3 regions of the Pseudomonas sp. S2_B07 genome follow, and region 1 is predicted to be linked to each of the others. Evidence: predicted binding sites of a transcription regulator. Region 1 holds the regulator's gene; each other region holds the start of a gene.

The links. The regulator sigma-54, encoded in region 1, starts transcription at its own class of promoters, with help from an activator protein. The targets are predictions, from matches to a motif close to ANTGGCATNNANNTTGCTNT.
Region 2: a site for sigma-54 is predicted at 1,603-1,622, ahead of AB4N43_RS08900 (flagellar basal body rod protein FlgF). Genes of this name have one in related genera too.
Region 3: a site for sigma-54 is predicted at 2,601-2,620, ahead of glnK (P-II family nitrogen regulator). Genes of this name have one in related genera too.

The regions. Positions count from the first base shown of each region.
Region 1 covers NZ_CP162769.1:2,645,012-2,649,373, reverse strand. The annotation lists gene rapZ (RNase adapter RapZ) at 1-425, opposite strand, end outside; gene ptsN (PTS IIA-like nitrogen regulatory protein PtsN) at 428-892, opposite strand; gene hpf (ribosome hibernation-promoting factor, HPF/YfiA family) at 905-1,213, opposite strand; gene AB4N43_RS12315 (RNA polymerase factor sigma-54) at 1,288-2,781, opposite strand; gene lptB (LPS export ABC transporter ATP-binding protein) at 2,965-3,690, opposite strand; gene lptA (lipopolysaccharide transport periplasmic protein LptA) at 3,690-4,238, opposite strand; gene lptC (LPS export ABC transporter periplasmic protein LptC) at 4,225-4,362, opposite strand, start outside.
Region 2 covers NZ_CP162769.1:1,910,733-1,915,094, reverse strand. The annotation lists gene napA (nitrate reductase catalytic subunit NapA) at 1-356, shown strand, start outside; gene AB4N43_RS08910 (nitrate reductase cytochrome c-type subunit) at 368-859, shown strand; partial or broken gene AB4N43_RS08905 (cytochrome c3 family protein) at 869-1,464, shown strand; gene AB4N43_RS08900 (flagellar basal body rod protein FlgF) at 1,677-2,417, shown strand; gene flgG (flagellar basal-body rod protein FlgG) at 2,463-3,248, shown strand; gene flgH (flagellar basal body L-ring protein FlgH) at 3,301-3,996, shown strand; gene AB4N43_RS08885 (flagellar basal body P-ring protein FlgI) at 4,024-4,362, shown strand, end outside.
Region 3 covers NZ_CP162769.1:3,833,612-3,837,973, reverse strand. The annotation lists gene AB4N43_RS17595 (secondary thiamine-phosphate synthase enzyme YjbQ) at 42-467, opposite strand; gene AB4N43_RS17590 (ammonium transporter) at 681-2,018, opposite strand; gene glnK (P-II family nitrogen regulator) at 2,056-2,394, opposite strand; gene AB4N43_RS17580 (accessory factor UbiK family protein) at 2,815-3,075, shown strand; gene AB4N43_RS17575 (BRO-N domain-containing protein) at 3,489-4,016, shown strand; gene AB4N43_RS17570 (HigA family addiction module antitoxin) at 4,013-4,291, opposite strand.

The DNA of each region.
Region 1 (4,362 bases):
GTGGTGTTGATCTTGAGGTCGGCCAGATCGACGATCGGACCCAGCAGATTGCTTTCGTCCTCGATCGCCTCGGCCAACGAACGGTTGGGGGTGCTCAGCGGGTGACGCCGACGGGTTTCGGAAAAGCGCTTGAGCAAGGTTTCTTCGTCGGCGTCCAGGTACAGCACATCGCACTTGATGTGCCGGCTACGGACTTCTTCGAGCAGTTCGGGAAAGCGTGACAGGTGGCTCGGCAGGTTACGCGCATCGATGGACACGGCGACCAACGGCTGTGCCAATTCGGTATGAATCAGTGCGCGTTCGGCCAGTTCCGGCAGCAAGCCGGCGGGCAGGTTGTCGATGCAGTAGTAGCCGTTGTCCTCGAGAACATCGAGTACGGTACTTTTACCTGAGCCGGAACGGCCACTGACGATGATCAAGCGCATGATTAGTGACCGTTTTGCTCTTCCAGAACAACCTTATACAAGGCTTCGTTACTCTGAGCACTACGCAGTTTTTCCCGCACCTCCTTGCGATCGAGCATGCTGGCGATCTGGCGGAGCAGTTCAAGGTGCGCATCGGTAGCCGCTTGCGGGACCAGCAGTACGAACAACAGGTCAACCGGAGCGCCGTCGATGGCGTCGAAATCGATAGGGGCGTCGAGGTGCATCAAGGCGCTGATGGGCGACTTGCAATCCTTCAGGCGGCAGTGGGGGATGGCGATGCCGTTGCCAAAACCGGTCGAGCCGAGTTTTTCACGGGCAATCAAAGCCTCGAAGACATCTTGCATCTCCAGATCCGGCACTTCCCGGGCGATCAGGTTGGCAATTTGTTCGAGGGCTTTCTTTTTACTGCCGCCCGGCACGTTCACGAGGGAACGGCCGGGGGTCAGGATGTTTTCAAGTCGGATCATGGGTTGGGAGTGTTAACGACCGGTTGCACCCTGGAGGAGGCTCTGGGTCTTTTCCTTATGCTTTTTGAGTTGTTTATCCAGCTTGTCGGTCAGTGAGTCGATCGCCGCGTACATATCGGTATGCTCCGCGTTGGCGACCACTTCACTGCCGGGAATATGCAGGGTGGCTTCGATTTTCTGCTTCAGCTTCTCGACCGTCATCGTGACCTGCACGTTGGTGATCTTGTCGAAATGCCGCTCTAATCGTTCGAGTTTTTCGCCGATGTAGGTGCGCAGGGGTTCGGTCACTTCCAGTTGGTGTCCACTGATGTTGACTTGCATACAGCTTCTCCTTCGTTGCCAGTGCATAAAGCGGTAGATCAGATGATCTACCACTGGAACGCTGTGGCGTGGCTCTACATCAACCGCTTGCGTTCGCTCGAAGGCGCGATCCCTAAGGATTCGCGGTACTTGGCGACGGTGCGGCGAGCCACCTGAATGCCTTGTGCCTCCAGTAAACCAGCGATCTTGCTGTCACTCAACGGCTTTTTCTGATTTTCCGCGGCAACCAGTTTTTTGATGATCGCGCGGATCGCCGTGGACGAGCATTCGCCGCCTTCGGAGGTGCTGACGTGACTGGAGAAAAAATATTTCAACTCATAAATACCCCGAGGGGTATGCATGAATTTTTGCGTGGTCACCCGTGAAATCGTCGATTCGTGCATGCCTACCGCTTCGGCGATGTCATGCAGGACCAGCGGCTTCATGGCTTCGTCGCCGTATTCGAGGAAGCCGCGCTGATGCTCGACGATCTGGGTGGCAACTTTCATCAGGGTTTCGTTGCGGCTTTGCAGGCTCTTGATGAACCAGCGGGCCTCTTGCAGCTGATTGCGCATGAAGGTGTTGTCGGCGCTGGTGTCGGCGCGACGGACAAACCCGGCGTACTGGGCGTTGACCCGCAGCCTTGGAACCGACTCCTGGTTCAGTTCCACCAGCCAGCGTTCGTTGTCCTTGCGCACGATCACGTCTGGAACGACGTACTCGGCTTCGCTGGATTCGATCTGCGAGCCGGGGCGCGGGTTGAGACTCTGGACCAGTTCGATGACCTGGCGCAGTTCATCTTCCTTGAGCTTCATGCGGCGCATCAGCTGGCTGTAGTCGCGACTGCCGAGCAAATCGATGTAGTCGCAGACCAGGCGCTTGGCTTCGGCCAGCCAAGGCGTCTTGGCGGGCAATTGGCGCAATTGCAGCAGCAGGCATTCGCCCAGGTTGCGAGCGCCGATGCCGGCCGGTTCGAATTGCTGGATGCGGTGCAGGACGGCTTCGATTTCGTCCAGTTCGATGTCCAGTTCCGGATCGAAGGCTTCGAGGATCTCCTCCAGGGTTTCATCCAGGTAGCCCTGATTGTTGATGCAGTCGATCAGGGTCACGGCGATCAGGCGATCGGTGTCGGACATCGGTGCCAGGTTCAGTTGCCAGAGCAGGTGGCTTTGCAGGCTCTCGCCAGCCGAAGTGCGAGTGGTGAAGTCCCATTCGTCGTCATCGTTGCTCGGCAGGCTGCTGGCGCTGGTCTGGTAGACGTCTTCCCAGGCCGTGTCGACGGGCAGTTCGTTGGGAATGCGCTCGTTCCAGTCACCTTCCTCGAGGTTGTCCACCGTCGGGGCGGTTTCCTGGTAGGAGGGTTCCGAAACATCGGCATTGGGTTGCTGTTCGGCTTTGTCGGCCAAGGGGTCGGCGTTGTCGAAGTCGTCGCCTTCTTCCTGGCGTTCGAGCATCGGATTGGACTCCAGGGCCTCCTGGATTTCCTGTTGCAGGTCCAGGGTCGACAATTGGAGCAGGCGGATGGCCTGTTGCAGCTGCGGTGTCATCGTCAGCTGCTGGCCCATTCTCAAGACTAGCGATGGTTTCATGGCAGGGGCTTAACACCTTATTCGCCGGCGCACATGCGCCATCCACTACAGGGCGCCGGAGCGCCAAACATAAGCAAATTATATGCCTGAAACTGAAGTGTTTGCCTAGAGCGCTGTAACAATAAAAACCTGTTGATTTTTATCGTCGTAAGCGCTCAGTCGACTAGCCAGACACCTCAACGCTTACAGGCGGAACTCATGGCCCAGATAAACTTCTTTAACCAGGTCGTTGGCCAGGATAGTGGCGGAGTCGCCTTCGGCAATCAGCTGGCCATCGTTGACGATGTAGGCCGTTTCGCAGATATCCAGGGTTTCACGGACGTTGTGGTCAGTGATCAGCACGCCAATGCCTTTGGCCTTGAGGTGGTAGATGATCTGCTTGATGTCGCCGACCGAAATCGGGTCCACGCCGGCGAAAGGTTCGTCGAGCAGGATGAATTTCGGATTGGTGGCCAGTGCGCGAGCGATTTCCACGCGGCGGCGTTCACCACCCGACAGGCTCATGCCGAGGTTGTCGCGGATGTGGCTGATGTGGAATTCCTGCAGCAGGCTTTCCAGCTCTTTGCGACGCCCGGCCTTGTCGAGTTCCTTGCGGGTCTCGAGGATCGCCATGATGTTGTCGGCCACCGAGAGTTTGCGGAAGATCGACGCTTCTTGCGGCAGATAGCCGATACCGGCCTTTGCACGACCGTGCATCGGCTGGTGGCTGACGTCCAGATCATCGATCAGCACACGGCCCTGATCGGCCTGCACCAGGCCGACAATCATGTAGAAGCAGGTGGTCTTGCCGGCGCCGTTGGGACCCAGCAGGCCGACGATTTGACCGCTGTCGATCGACAGGCTGACGTCGCGCACGACCTGGCGGCTCTTGTAGCTCTTGGCCAGATGCTGAGCTTTCAGAGTTGCCATTACTGGGCCTTCTGCTCGTCGGTTTTCTTCTTCGGCTGGATCACCATGTCGATGCGTGGACGCGCCTCGGTGACCTTGTTGCCTGTCGCACGGCCAGCGCTCGCAAGCTTCTTGACTGTGTCGTAGACGATTTTCTCGCCCTGGGTGGTGTTGTTGTCCTTGTCGACAACTTTTGCCTTGTCGATCAGCACGACGCGGTTTTGCGCGGCGTGGTACTGGATAGTCACACCCCAACCCTGGACAGGCTTGGTGTCGCCAGCGGTCTGCAGTTGCTCGAAGTAGGCGAGGTTGCCCACCGAAGTCACCACGTCGATGTCGCCAGCCGGCGTACGAGTGATGGTTACGGTGTTGCCCTTAACGATCATCGAGCCCTGGGTGATGATCACGTCACCTTTATAGGTGGCCACGCCATTCTTGTCGTCCAGTTGGGCATCGTCGGCCTGAATGCGGATTGGCTGCTCTTGATCGTTCGGCAGAGCCCAGGCGCTCACGCTTCCCAGTGCTGCGCCCAGACTGAGCAAAATAGGGAGGGTTTTAACGAGCCTCATACTGTCCTCTTACGTTAGATAGCAGGTGTATCCTGCTTTCTTTCAAGTACGCTTTCATTCCGTTGCCTGTCGATACACCGCCAGCGCCGTCGATTCTAACGGGTTGGTCGGTCTGCGCATATTG
Region 2 (4,362 bases), 730 kb from region 1:
TCTGGTTGAGTACCGGTCGGGTGCTTGAACATTGGCACACCGGCACGATGACTCAGCGGGTCGAGGAACTCTATAAGGCCGTCCCCGACGCGTTGGTCTACATGCATCCGGCCGATGCCAAGGCCTTGAATGCCCGTCGCGGCAGCGAAGTGAAGCTGATCAGCCGACGAGGTGAGATGCGTGCGCGCATTGAAACCCGAGGACGCAACAAACCGCCGCAAGGTTTGGTGTTTGTACCGTTCTTCGATGCCAACCGGCTCATCAACAAAGTCACGCTTGATGCGACGGACCCTATCTCCAAACAAACTGATTACAAAAAATGCGCGATCAGGATTGAGTTGATCAAGACGGCATAAGGAGAGCTCAGATGAAGCGTCGTTCGCTGTCCTTGCTTGCCGCGCTGCTGCTATGGATGCCAGCGGCATTCCCGGCAGAGCCCGGTTACCCGCTGGATGCGCCTGCGCCGGATGGTCGGCGAATCGGAGGGACGCTGACCCAGGAGTTGCCGGCGCCGCCGATTGCTGATGAAGAGAACAAGGACCTCAAGCGTGAGCGCAATTATCCCGAACAGCCACCCACCATTCCCCACAGCATTGCGGGGTATCACATCGACAAGAACAGTAATAAGTGTCTGTCCTGTCACAGCCGAGCCAACAGCGCACGTACCCAGGCGCCAATGATCAGTATCACTCACTACATGGACCGTGACGGTCAGGCGCTGGCCGCGGTTTCTCCGCGCCGGTATTTCTGCAATCAGTGTCATGTGCCACAAACAGACGTTAAGCCACTGGTGAACAACAGCTTCAAGAACATTGACCAGGTGCTGCAAGACGAAATCAACGGCCAGCAGAAACGATAAGGAGAGGCCATGAAATCCTTGCTCGCCCTGTTCAAAGACTATTGGAGGGTTTTGCGTCGGCCCAGTGTTCATTACAGCCTGGGCTTTCTGACGCTCGGCGGATTTATCGCCGGGGTGATTTTCTGGGGGGGTTCAACACCGCGCTGGAAGCGACCAACACCGAGAAATTCTGCATTTCCTGTCATGAAATGCGCGATAACGTTTTTGTCGAGTTGCAGGACACCATTCACTACACCAATCGCTCTGGCGTACGCGCAACCTGCCCGGACTGTCACGTCCCCCATGAGTGGACGCACAAGATTGCCCGCAAGATGCAGGCGTCCAAAGAAGTGTGGGGGAAAGTGTTCGGAACGATCGATACCCGGGACAAGTTTCTCGATATGCGGCGTGAACTGGCCGAGCACGAGTGGGGGCGACTCAAGGCAAACGACTCCCGAGAGTGCCGCAATTGCCATAACTTCGAATTCATGGACTTCACCCGTCAAGGCAAGCGCGCCGCCAATATGCACTCCACGTCGCTGGCTAGCGGCCAGGCGACCTGTATCGACTGTCATAAGGGCATCGCCCATAAGTTACCCGACATGAGCGGGGTCAAAGGCTGGTAGTCGAATCAGCCCAGGCTTTCACTCCGTTGCCGCCTGGCGGCATATCCGCGCCGGTTTTTCGACTTTGACCCAATCCCCCATTCCCCTCTGAATCCCCTCAAGTCCTTTGTTTGCCGGGCCCGGCGCCGCCAGAAAAAAGTTGGTCTGCAAATTGCTTATCGCTCATCAGTACAGCGGTGGGCGGCAAACGTCCGGCATGCAGAGGAAAGAGTGTGGACAAGTACCTTTATGTGGCAATGACCGGCGCCAGCCAGAATGCACTGGCGCAGAAGGCTCATGCCAACAACCTGGCAAACATCTCCACCAACGGTTTTCAGAAGGACCTGGAACAGGCCCGTTCGATGCCGGTGTTTGGTGACAGCTTTCCGGCGCGTGCGTTTGCGATGACCGAACGCCCGGCCACCGACTTCTCCCCTGGTTCGCTGGTTGAAACCGGTCGTGACCTCGATGTCGCGGTGCAAGGCAGCGGCTGGATTGCCGTGCAGACGCCCGATGGCGCTGAAAGCTATGTGCGCACCGGCAGCCTGAACGTGGACGCCCTCGGCGTATTGCGCGCCGGCAACGGCATGCCGGTGATGGGCAATGGCGGTCCGATCGCCGTGCCGCCCGAGCAGCAAATCGAAGTCGGCGAAGACGGCACCATCAGCATCCGTGCGATGGGCGAAGGCCCGCGTGTGATGGCTGAAGTCGACCGCATCAAACTGGTCAACCCTGACCTGAAGAACATGACCAAAGGCCTGGATGGTTCGATCCACACCAAGGACGGCAAGCCGGCGCAAGCCGACGCCGGCGTCAAACTGGTGTCCGGGTTCCTTGAGTCGAGCAACGTCAACGCCGTGGAAGAGATGACTTCGGTGCTGGCTTTGTCGAAGCAGTTCGAGCTGCACATCAAGATGATGAACACCGCCAAAGACGATGACCAGGCCATGGCTCGGGTCTTGCAGATCAGCTAATTATCAGAACGTCGCGCCGTAAAACAGGCGCACGAGGAGAATCGAATGCTTCCGGCTCTATGGGTTGCCAAAACAGGTCTGTCCGCCCAGGACACCAACCTGACCACTATTTCCAACAACCTGGCCAACGTGTCGACCACGGGTTTCAAACGTGACCGCGCCGAGTTCCAGGACTTGCTCTATCAGATCAAGCGCCAGCCAGGCGCCCAGTCGACCCAGGACAGCGAACTGCCGTCGGGTCTGCAAGTGGGTACCGGTGTGCGCATCGTCGGCACCCAGAAAAACTTCACCGCCGGCAGCCTGCAAACCACCGAACAGCCGCTTGACCTGGCGGTCGACGGTCGCGGTTTCTTCCAGATCCTGCAGCCGGACGGCACCACGTCCTACACCCGTGACGGTACCTTCCACCTCGATTCCAACGGTCAGATCGTGAATGCCAGCGGCTTCGCCCTGGAGCCGGCCATTGTGATTCCGAACGACGCGCAGACCTTCACGGTCGGTCGCGACGGCACCGTGTCCATCACCGTTCCGGGTAACCCGGCCAACCAGGTGATCGGCAACCTGCAAACCGCCGACTTCATAAACCCGGCCGGTCTGCAGGCCGTGGGTAACAACCTGTTCCTGGAAACCGCTGCTTCCGGCGCACCGCAAGTCGGTACTCCGGGCCTGAACGGTTTCGGCACCACGCTGCAGAACACCCTGGAAACGTCCAACGTCAGCACCGTTGAAGAGATGGTCAACATGATCACCACTCAGCGCGCCTACGAGATGAACTCCAAGGTGATCTCCACCGCCGACCAGATGCTCTCGTTCGTAACGCAGAATCTGTAATCAAGTCTATGAGGCGACCATGAGGTCGCCTGCAACACCGTGAGGTAGGGTCATGAATCGCTTTGTATCTGTTCTGGCACTGAGTGGGGCTGTTGTGCTCGCAGGCTGCGTTCCAACGACGCCCAAGCCCAATGACCCGTATTACGCGCCGGTGTTGCCGCGCACGCCGTTGCCGGCTGCCGCGAACAATGGCTCGATTTATCAGGCCGGTTTTGAACAGAACCTGTACAGCGACCGCAAGGCGTTCCGGATCGGTGACATCATCACCATTACCCTGAACGAGAAGACCCAGGCGAGCAAAAACGCCAACTCGCAAATCGACAAGAACAGCAAGACAGGCATCGGCCTGACCTCGTTGTTCGGCTCCTCGCCCAACACCAACAACCCGTTTGGCAGTGGCGACCTGAACCTGAGCGCCAGCTATGAAGGGGACCGTGCGACCAAGGGCGACAGCAAGGCCGCGCAGGGCAACACCCTGACCGGCTCGATCACTGTCACCGTGGCTGATGTGCTGCCCAACGGCATCATCGCGGTACGCGGCGAGAAGTGGATGACCCTCAACACCGGCGATGAGCTGGTGCGGATTGCCGGCCTGGTGCGCGCCGATGACATCGCCACCGACAACACCGTGTCGTCGACCCGCGTCGCCGATGCACGCATCACCTACTCGGGCACCGGTTCGTTTGCCGATGCGAGTCAGCCAGGCTGGTTCGACCGTTTCTTCCTCAGCCCGCTGTTCCCTTTCTAGGTGGCCAGTTTGAATCTTAAACACCTCATGGTGGCCGCCCTGATGCTGTCTGCCGCGTTCAACGCGCAGGCCGAGCGGCTGAAGGATATCGCCAGTATTTCTGGCGTGCGTTCCAACCAATTGATCGGCTACGGCCTGGTGGTCGGGCTTAACGGCACCGGTGACCAGACGACGCAGACGCCTTTCACCCTGCAGACCTTCAACAACATGCTTTCGCAGTTCGGCATCAAGGTGCCGCCGGGTTCGGGCAACGTGCAGTTGAAGAACGTCGCAGCGGTCTCGATCAGTGCCGATTTGCCGGCGTTTGCCAAGCCGGGTCAGCAGGTCGATATCACCGTGTCCTCCATCGGTAACTCCAAGAGCCTG
Region 3 (4,362 bases), 1.2 Mb from region 1:
CAGTTGCCGGAAAAATTCAATAACCGCTGGTGACCAGCGGTTCATGCCTCTTCACCGTGCACGGTGGCGAGGACTTTACGGGCACCGCCAAAATCACGGTGCTCGCCCAGATAAACACCTTGCCAGGTCCCCAGCGCCAGTCGGCCTGCCGAGATCGGCAAACTGAGCTGACAGCCAAGCACGCTGGCCTTGAAGTGCGCCGGGAGGTCGTCCAGGCCTTCGTCGTTATGCTCATAGCCGTCTGTTCCTTGTGGGATCAGACGATTGAAAAATCGTTCGAAGTCGCGACGTACCGCCGGATCGGCGTTCTCGTTGATGGTCAACGACGCCGAGGTATGCTGTAGCCACAAATGCAACAGACCGACCCGACACGCCTTGAGTTCAGGCAAGCCGGCGAGTAACTCGTCCGTTACCAGATGAAAGCCCCGGGGCCGTGCCCGCAGGGTAATCAGAGTCTGTTGCCACATACAGTTCTCCGCACGTTCGGGGCGCATTCTAGCGCGCTCTGGGAAAAAACAAAGGCCCTAATATTCCTTCAATCATGTAAGCCATTGCCTGCAGAAAAACGCCCGTCGCAAACGCCCCTGAACGTGTACGAAAAAACCTTTCAGCAGGTCCTTCACTGACAAACGCCAGACAAAAAAATGCCCGGCAAGCCGGGCAAGTTTTTTATGCGCGTCTTACAAGTTGTAGCCGCGTTCGTTATGGAGTGCCAGGTCGATGCCGACAGCCTCTTCTTCTTCCGTGATACGCAGGCCCATGACAGCGTCCAGGACCTTGAGAATGATGAAGGTGACGATCGCGGTGTAGATCACCGTGAAGCCCACGCCTTTGCACTGGATCCAGACTTGTGCGGCGATGTCGGTGACGGTGCCGAAGCCACCCAGCGACGGTGCAGCGAACACACCGGTCAGGATCGCGCCGAGGATACCGCCGATACCGTGCACACCGAAGGCGTCCAGGGAATCGTCATAACCGAGTTTGCGTTTCAGGGTGGTGGCGCAGAAGAAGCACACCACGCCCGCTGCCAGGCCGATCACCAGCGCGCCCATCGGGCCCACCGTGCCAGCGGCTGGCGTAATGGCGACCAGACCGGCGACCACACCCGAAGCAATACCCAGTGCACTCGGTTTGCCGTGAGTCATCCACTCGGCGAACATCCAGCCCAGTGCGGCCGCAGCGGTTGCGATCTGCGTTACCAGCATCGCCATGCCGGCGGTACCGTTGGCCGCCGCAGCGGAACCGGCGTTGAAGCCGAACCAGCCGACCCACAACATCGCGGCGCCCATCAGGGTGTAACCGAGGTTGTGCGGGGCCATCGGAGTGGTCGGGAAGCCTTTGCGCTTGCCCAGTACCAGGCAGGCAATCAGACCGGCCACACCGGCGTTGATGTGCACCACGGTGCCGCCGGCGAAGTCGAGTACGCCCCAGTCCCACAACAGGCCGCCGTTACCGGACCAGACCATGTGCGCAATCGGTGCGTAAACCAGGGTGAACCACACGCCCATGAAGATCAGCATGGCGGAGAACTTCATCCGCTCGGCGAAGGCACCGACGATCAGCGCAGGAGTAATGATGGCGAAGGTCATCTGGAAGGTAACGAACACCGCCTCAGGGAACAGCGCCGCAGGACCCGTCAGGCTGGCTGGCGTGATGCCGGCGAGGAAGGCCTTGTTCAGGCTCCCGAAGAACGAGTTGAAATTGATGACGCCCTGTTCCATGCCGGTGGTGTCGAACGCGATGCTGTAGCCATAAATGACCCACAGGACGCTGATCAGGCCGGTAATGGCGAAGCACTGCATCATCACGGAAAGAATGTTTTTGGACCGAACCATGCCGCCGTAGAACAGCGCGAGGCCGGGAATGGTCATGAACAGCACGAGGGCTGTCGAGGTCATCATCCAGGCGGTGTCGCCAGAGTTGAGGACTGGGGCCGCCACTTCGTCTGCCGCCAAGGCCAGGCCGGGCATTACGAGGGACAACAGGGCTCCTAGCCCTGCGAATTTACGCAGAGTCATATTGTTTTCTCCTGGGGCGTTGGGTTTGTGGCGGCGTTTAAATCGCGTCGGTATCGGTTTCGCCGGTACGGATGCGAATCGCCTGTTCCAGATTGACCACGAAGATCTTGCCGTCACCGATCTTGCCGGTGTTGGCTGCCTTGGTTATCGCCTCGATAACCCGGTCCAGATCCTTGTCGTCAATGGCGACATCGATCTTCACCTTGGGCAGAAAATCGACCACGTATTCCGCGCCGCGATATAGCTCGGTGTGACCCTTCTGCCGACCGAAGCCTTTGACTTCAGTAACGGTAATGCCCTGCACGCCGATCTCGGACAGCGACTCGCGCACGTCGTCCAGTTTGAACGGCTTGATGATGGCAGTGACTAGCTTCATGAAAACTCTCTCCCGAATTGGTGGACTTGCCCCAGGAAAACAAACCCGACTCAAGTCTAAGCGCAGTGCCTGGCTTTGTAACGCATCGTCGGCCTTGAATGCCCGTACGACCCCAGCTAACCACCCCGTACGAAACACTTCCCCCGTTTCGCCTGGCGCACTGCATTCGTCACAGCGACTGCATCAGTGCATGGGTTGATAGTCACTAAGCAGAAAGCTTGCCATCTCGCCAAAACCCACTGAATTCAATCCCTTGGCCAATACCACGAGCCGGCGCCCTCCATTACCCGCGAACTAACGCACAACAACAGTGCGCTGCCGTCCGTCCGCATGCGCGAAAAGCGTGCGTCGACGACCCGCCGAAATTGACTATAGACACTGCGTGATACACTGCCCGCCATTGTTGACAGGACATTTGCCATGCTCGCACCCAAAGACTTCCTCGACGCCCTGACCGGCACCGCCTCACGCCTCTTCAGCGGCGAAACCCCATTGCCGAAAAGCGAAATCGAAAGCCAGTTCAAGGCTTTGTTGCAGAGTGGCTTCAGCAAGCTGGATCTGGTGAGCCGGGAAGAGTTCGATAGCCAGATGGTCGTGCTCGCACGCACCCGGGCACGGCTGGAGAGTCTTGAAGCCAAGGTGGCGGAGCTGGAAGCGAAGCTGAATCCACCTGCCGAGTAACACTGCAAATCCCTGTGGGAGCGGGCTCGCCCGCGAATAGCGTTACCTCGGTCTACCAGCCCTCCCACACTGGATAGACCGCCCCCTGTAGGAGCTGCCGTAGGCTGCGATCTTTTGATCTTCCGCCCCGCCACAATCTCGGCAACGTCCTACAAAGATCACCACCGCCGTCCGATAGCGCCGCGAAGCCCAGGTTCCTAAGCTCATCCCCAGCTGAATATTCAGCACTGGGTTTGGCGACCTGGAAGCTTAAGGTGCACGACGACCATCTCTCGAGTCATGGCGGCTGTGCGTGGGAGACCTTCGGGTCTGCCGGGTTCCTTTTGCTCCGGTTCGCCAACCCGCGTACAGCTGCCACCCCAATCGTTTGGCGACGATTGCCGGCAGCCCCATTAGCAAAAGGAGCTGTATCAATGAATAGCGATGACGCTTATCTGTCCCCACACATCTTTATCCGCCACAAACTCTATCTCCACGCCCTGCTGTTGGAAAACCAAGCCTGGTTTAGCGCCCGTGATCTAGGCCGTCTCTTGCGCCTCTTCCTCGACGAACGCGCCGTCCGCAAACTCGATCCTGATCAACATCAATCCGCGCGAGTTCTCATCCACGGCACCCTCGAAAACACCCTGCTAATCAGCGAATCTGGCGTCTACGCCCTGCTCGTCTACCACTACTGCCCCGAATACCGAGGCCTGCGTGAATGGCTGACCCACGACGTAGTGCCAGCCCTCAGAGACGCTCAACATCCGGCAACAAGCGAACGCCCGATTCTGAGTCTGTTGAACTGGCCGGAGATGTCGCTGAGTTTGCTGCACTGGAATAACCAGCCGTGGATTCGGTTGCAGGATGTTCCGCAGATGCTGCCGGAAGGTGAGCGGACGCAACGTGCGGTGAATGCGCCGTGGTGGAAGCGTGCTTCGCGAATGCTGCAATCGCGTTAAGTGGCTAAAGCGCGACCACGTTCGATTTCGGCTTTACGCAGATCGTAAGTCAACTGCAGGTTCAGCCAGAACTCGGGCGTGGTGTTCAGGTGGCCGGACAGCATCTTGGCTAAATCAGGGCTGACATTTCTGGTCTTCGCCAACAGCTCAATTACTTCAACTACGAACGTACCCCATCGGGACGGAGGAGCAGCCAACTCAATCCCCAACGGCTCAAGAAATTCCTTTGCAAGGATTTCTCCAGGATGAATCGGCCGCATTCCATTAATGTCCATTTCCCCTCCTGAGGGCCTGATGTGCTGCAATCATAATCAACAATCGCCAGCAAAAAAAATCGCCCCAGAGT